Regions from separate parts of the Actinomadura citrea genome, predicted to be linked through region 1. Evidence: riboswitches for the same ligand, from Rfam matches in the RefSeq annotation. Region 1 holds a riboswitch; the other holds the start of a gene.
The links. A riboswitch is a leader RNA that binds a small molecule or an ion and turns the genes downstream of it on or off. The one in region 1 is predicted to bind S-adenosylmethionine.

Region 2: it holds a riboswitch for S-adenosylmethionine, as region 1 does, so the genes downstream of both, BJ999_RS05190 (ABC transporter substrate-binding protein) here and thrC (threonine synthase) in region 1, are expected to answer to the same signal.

Annotation. Positions count from the first base shown of each region.
Region 1 is NZ_JACCBT010000001.1:1,311,825-1,315,030, reverse strand. Features, by position in the region: gene BJ999_RS06485 (MoaD/ThiS family protein) at 1-98, opposite strand, end outside; gene thrC (threonine synthase) at 114-1,358, opposite strand; SAM riboswitch class I at 1,375-1,515, opposite strand; gene BJ999_RS06475 (cation diffusion facilitator family transporter) at 1,688-2,623, opposite strand; gene BJ999_RS06470 (alpha,alpha-trehalose-phosphate synthase (UDP-forming)) at 2,744-3,206, shown strand, end outside.
Region 2 is NZ_JACCBT010000001.1:1,057,848-1,061,053, reverse strand. Features, by position in the region: gene BJ999_RS05200 (FAD-dependent oxidoreductase) at 1-204, opposite strand, end outside; gene BJ999_RS05195 (Lrp/AsnC family transcriptional regulator) at 317-1,282, shown strand; SAM riboswitch class IV at 1,380-1,495, shown strand; gene BJ999_RS05190 (ABC transporter substrate-binding protein) at 1,590-2,678, shown strand; gene BJ999_RS05185 (ABC transporter ATP-binding protein) at 2,645-3,206, shown strand, end outside.

The sequences.
Region 1 (3,206 bases):
ACGACCGCGCGCAGGGTCGTGCCCTCGGCCTTCACCTCGGACTCGCCACCGGTGTAGGTCCGCAGGATCGTCGGGATACGGACGGACACGCTGCTCATGCTGCTCCTTCGTTCTCAGGCGAGGCCCGCGGCGCGGAACGCCTCCAGGGTCGGGGCGATGTTCGCCGACGGCGCGACGACCGGGGCGACGGCGTCCAGGGTCTTCAGGCCGTCCCCGGAATTGATGATCACGGTCTCGGCGCCCGGGTCCAGGGCCCCGGCCTGGACGAGCTTGCGGAGGGTCGCGACGGTGACGCCGCCGGCCGTCTCGCCGAAGATGCCCTCCGTGCGGGCCAGGAGCCGGATGCCCTCGACGACCTGCTCGTCGGTCACGTCCTCGACGGCCCCGCCGGTGCGGCGGGCGACGTCCAGGACGTAGGGGCCGTCGGCGGGGTTGCCGATGGCGAGGGACTTGGCGATCGTGTCGGGCTTCACCGGTCGGACGGCGTCGTGACCCGCCTTGAACGCGGCGGCGACCGGGCCGCACCCGGCGGCCTGGGCGCCGAAGACGCGGTACGGCTTGTCCTCGACCAGGCCCAGCTTGATCAGCTCCTGGAACGCCTTGTCGATCTTGGTGAGCTGGGAGCCGGACGCGACCGGCACGACGATCTGATCCGGCAGCCGCCAGCCGAGCTGCTCGGCGATCTCGTAGCCGAGCGTCTTGGAGCCCTCGGCGTAGTAGGGGCGGACGTTGACGTTGACGAACGCCCAGTCGTCCTGCTCACCGGCGATCTCGGACGCGAGCCGGTTGACGTCGTCGTAGTTGCCGTCGACCGTCACGAACGTCCCGCCGTACACGGCCGTCGTGATGATCTTCTGGGACTCCAGGTTCGACGGGACGAACACCGCGCTGCGGATCCCGGCGCGGGCCGCCGCGGCGGCGACGGCGTTGGCGAGGTTCCCGGTGGACGGACAGGCCAGCACCTTGAACCCCAGCTCACGGGCGGCGGCGAGCGCCACGGCGACGACGCGGTCCTTGAACGAGTGGGTCGGGTTCCCGCTGTCGTCCTTCACCCACAGGCTCTGCAGGCCGAGGCTCTCCGCGAGGTTGTCGGCGCGGACGAGACGGGTCAGGCCCGGCTCGGTGTTCGGGGTGTCGGCGACGTTGCCCGGGACGGGCAGCAGCCCGCGGTACCGCCAGATGTTGCGCGGCCCGGACTCGATGGCCTCCCGGGTGACGCCGCCGAAGTCGTAGGCGATCTCCAGGGGGCCGAAACATTCCTCACACGCGTAAAAGGGCCCGAGGTCGCGGGACGTGCCGCATTCGCGGCAGACGAGAGCGGTAGCCGGTCCGAGGTCTGTGGCAGGCGTGAGTGCCATGAGGGCGAGGCCTTTCTCCCCATCTTCCCTGCGCCACCTTGGTCGCAGGCCGGAGTTGGCACCATCTCCCGGCAGGCCTCGCAGGATCGCGACGCGCCACAGCCGGGTGGTTGCCGGGGCTTCGCAGGGCCGGTCCCTCCACCCCTCTGGATGAGCGGTATTAAGTTGTGCGGGGGCTGAGCTGGAAGACCGGCCCGTCGGCCACTGTGCTCCCTGCACCCCTCTGGATGAGCGGTATCAAGTTGTCGATCACGAGCGCTTTGAGCTCGTATGCGTGACTTTACATGAACTGACCGGATGCCAGACAGGCGGGTCCAGCGATTGAGACGTTACCCGGCGGAGGTCTTGATCACGCGCTGGGTCGGATCGAGGAACACGTGCCGGACGGTCGGGACGCGCTCCCGGAGCCGCCGGTCGATCTCGCCGGCGACGTCCTCGGCCTCGTCGGCGCTGATGTCGTCGGAGAAGTGCACCTTCGCGGCGACGAGGAGCTGCTCGGGGCCGAAGTGCATGGTGAGCAGTTCGTCCACGCCGGTCACGCCGGGGGCGCCGAGGATCTCGGCGCGGATCTCGCGCTGCTCGGCGGGGTCGGCCGCCCGGCCGATGAGCAGGCCCATGCTCTCCCGGCCGATCGAGAAGGCGAGGACGACCAGGAGGACCCCGATGAGGACGGACGCGAGCCCGTCCCAGAACTCCGAGCCGGTGATCTGGCGCATCGCGAGCCCGCCGGCGGCGAGGGCGAGGCCGATCATCGCGGCGGTGTCCTCGAACAGCGCGGTCTTGAACGTCACGTCGGGCGACTTGCGGACGTGCTCGACGAGGTCGCGGTCGTTCTCGCGCGTCTCCTTCTTGGCCTGGTAGAAGGCGCGGAGCCAGGACGCCCCCTCCAGCACCGCGCCGAGGCCGAGGACGGCGTAGGCGAGCCACACCGTCGTCCCGCCGCCGCCGTGGCCGGTCATGGTCAGGATGCCTTCGAAGATCGAGAACCCGGCGCCGGCCACGAAGATGCCGAACGCGGCGAGCAGCGACCACACGTACCGCTCGTTGCCGTATCCGAAGGGGTGGCGCCGGTCGGGGGGCCGCTCGCTGCGCCGGAGCGAGGTGTAGAGAAAGCCCTGGTTCAGGGTGTCGGCCACCGAGTGCGCGCTCTCCGCGAGCATGGCGCTGGACCCGGCCAGCAGGCCGGCGAACAGCTTCGTGATCGCGAGGATGAGGTTCGCTGCACCGGCGACGAGCACCGTCTTCGTCGTCTCGGACTTGCTCATGGCCGCCGGATACCCCCTGGGTGGATGACTAATCGGACGGAACGGCCAGAAGCGCGGGCGATGACGGCCACCTCGCGGGTCACTTTGATGCGCCTCGGCCGCAACTGAGACCCTTCCCGTATGAGCCAAGTGCTGGTGGCCTCGAACCGGGGGCCCGTGTCGTTCTCGCTGTCGGACGACGGCGGGCTCACCATGCGGCGCGGGGGCGGCGGACTCGTGTCGGGCCTCGCCGCCGTCACGGGCGCCCCCCGCGACCCGGGCCCGCCGCGCCCGGCCGGGACGGAGCGGGAGCCGTCCGCCGGCGGCGCGGACGTTCTCTGGGTGTGCGCGAGCCTCGGCGAAGCCGACCGCACGGCCGCGCGCCGCTCCCCGGACGGACGCCTCGACCTCGCCGGATACGAGACCGGCGGTGCCGCGGTGCGGATGCTCGACATCCCGGAGGCCACGTTCGACCGCGCCTACAACGGCGTCGCCAACTCGACGCTGTGGTTCGTCCACCACCTGTTGTACGACACACCGCGCAACCCGCATTTCGACGCCCGCGCCCGGCGCGACTGGCAGTCCTACGAGGCGTACAACGCGG
Region 2 (3,206 bases), 250 kb from region 1:
CCGCGCCCGCACCGCACCGAGCAGACCCCGCAGCCCCAGCAGTTGCAGCGTGCGGGCCTGCAAGCCCCGGTCACCGCCGTCCTCATGCCCGGCCGCGGCGGACGCCCTCCGCTCGAACACCACGACCGACACACCGCCGCGCCGCAGTTCCGCCGCCAGGAACATCCCCACCGGCCCGCCGCCCACAACCGCCACGTCCCACATGCACGTCCTCCTCCGAACGATCCCAATGTGGACGCCAGTGTCCTCAGGAGCTCGGTATTCATGCGACAGTCACCGAAAGATCCGGCGCTTTGACGCAGAAACGGAGAGCCATGTGACGGATTCGCTCACGGTCGACGACCTGGACCTGAAACTCGTCCAGGCGCTGCAACTCGACGGCCGCGCGGCGTTCAGTACGATCGCGCACGCGCTGGGTGTTTCCTCGCACACCATCGCGCGCCGGTACCGGCGCCTGCACTCCTCCGCCGGCCTGCGGATCCTGGGCCGGCTCGGCACCCCGCCGGTCGAACGACCGCGCTGGATGGTCCGGCTCCGCTGCGCCCCGGACGCCGCGCTGACCATCGCGACCGCACTCGCCCGCCGTCCCGACACCTCGTTCATCGCGCTGGTGTCCGGCGGCACCGAACTGATCTGCGTCACCGAGTCGGCCGACGACGAGGCCGCCGAGTCGCTGCTGCTCCGGAAACTGCCCCGTACTCCCGCGATCGTCTCCATCACCGCCCACCGCCTCCTGCGCACCTTCTACGGCGGGCCGGACGGCTGGTTCACCAAGATCAACGCTCTGACGGGCGCCCAGGCCGCGGCTTTGCGGCCACCCGTCCCGTCCGCCGGGCGACCGGCCGAGCCTGACGACCTGGACAAGGCCCTGCTGGCAGAACTACGCAAGGACGGCCGAGCAAGCCACGTCACCTTGCAGGCGGCCACACGCTTGTCCGAACCCAGCGTCCGGCGCCGCCTGAACCGACTCCGCACCACCGGCACGCTGTACTTCGACGTCCAACTCGATCCCGGCCTGCTCGGCTACCGCTCGATCGCGCTGCTCTGGCTGACTACCTCCCCACCGGCCCTCGAACCGGTCGGCAAGGCGCTGGCCCGGCACCCCGAAGCCGCCTTCGTCGCCGCCACCACAGGCTCCAGCAACCTGGTCGCCGCGGTCGTCTGTCCCAACGCCGACGCCCTCTACACCTACCTGACCGACCGCATCGCAGCCCTGGACGGCATCCAGCAGGTAGAGACGGCCCCCGTAATCCATCAGGTGAAACAACTAGAGATCCAGTAGCGCCCGGGCCTCCCCCTGAGGCCCGGCGGCGGCACCCCGAGTCTTCGGTCGTCCAAATTAGAGTATTCCGACCGTTTTTATATGGTATGTTTCCTCGCGTCACGAGTTCCAGCGCCAAGCCCCGGCTTGCTGGGCGGCAACCCTCCGACCGCGGTGGGGTGCTCCGGGTGAGGACACGGTCGTCTGCCGGACATGCGACGACAAGCGCGGATCCATAAGGGCCGCGTTCCCCGAGGTTTCGGGGAACGGTGACGTGCGCTCGCCGCACACCCATCGCTGTGCCGGCTCGGACATGGAGGAGCAAGACGTGGAAAGGCGATCGGCGTTCGCCGTCATCAGCGCGGTGGCGCTGCTGGCCGCCGCGGCGTGCGGGGTGGACACCGCCGACACCGGCGGCTCGGGCAAGGGCGGCGGGAAGGAACTGACGGTCACGGTGTTCTCGGGGCCGTGGGAGGACCTGTTCAAGAAGTCCTTCGTCGAGCCGTTCGAGCGAGACACGGGCGTCAAGGTGAACCTCGTCCCGGGCGCCAACGCCGAGTGGCTGACCCAGCTGCGCGCCTCGGGCGGCAAGAACCCGCCGTTCGACCTGGTCGTGCTGACCCCCGACGCGGCCCGGCCGGCCGTGGCGGGAAAGTTGGTCCAGCCGCTGGAGACCGGGAAGGTGGGCAACTGGAGCGACCTCGACCCGGTGGAGATCGAGAAGAACACGGTGTCCGGGAAGAGCTACGGCGTCCCGTTGACGATCGGCTCGACCGGCCTGCTCTACCGCACCGACAAGGTCGAGCAGGCACCGGTCGACTGGCAGGACATCTTCGACAAGAACCTCTGCGGGCACGTGGCGCTTCCGCCGCTGACCTACAACCCCGGACTGGAGTTCTTCAGCGCGCTGGTGACCGGCCAGGGTGGAAAGCTGTCGGATCCCGCGGCCGTCGACAAGGCGTTCAAGCAACTGGAGCAGCTGAAGGGCTGCGTGTCGTCCTATCCGGCGAACGCGACGGCCGTGCAGAGCGCCATCCAGAACGGTGAGGCGTGGGTGGTGCCGTACTGGGACGGGCGGGCCTTCGCGATGGCCCAGGCCGGCAGCAAGGTCGGCTTCACCTACCCGAGGTCCGGCGCGGTCGGCGCGCTCAGCAGCTACTTTCTGACCGCGGACAGCAAGAAGACGGATCTGGCCTACAGGTTCCTCGGGTACGTCACGAACGCGACCAACCAGAAGACCTTCGCCGAGGGCAACTGGTACGCGGGTTCCAACAGCAAGATCGACTACAGCCCCGCCTTCAAGTCGAAGATCAAGTACGGCACGGACGTCTACCGGAAGTTCAACTGGGTGGACTACGACGTCGCCACGCCGAAGCTGAACGAATGGCAGCAGCGGTGGAACGAGATCTTCCGCTGACCGGCGCGCCCGCGGGCGGCGTCCCGGCCGCCACCGGGTCCGCCGAGCGCGGGCACGTCGAGATCGAGGGCCTGGCCGCCGGCTACGACGGCCACCGCGTCCTGGACCTGGGCCGGCTGTCGGTGAGGCGCGGCGAGTTCCTGTCGATCCTCGGGCCGAGCGGCTGCGGCAAGACCACGCTCCTGAACGCCATCGCCGGGTTCGTGGCGCCCGAGAGCGGTCGCATCCTCGTCGACGGCGCCGACATCACCGGCCTGCCACCTCACCGGCGAGGACTCGGCATGGTCTTCCAGAACTACGCGCTGTTCCCGCACCTGTCCGTCGCGAGCAACGTCGCCTACGGGCTGCGGGTGCACCGGGTGCCCAAGAGGGAGCGCGCGGAGCGGGTCGCCGAGGCGCTGCGCCTGGTCGGTCTCGAGGAGTTCGCCGACCGGCGCCCACGGGCGCTGTCCGGCGGCCAGCAGCAGCGGGTGGCCATCGCCCGCGCCCTGGCCACCCGCCCGGCGGTGCTGCTCCTGGATGAGCCGT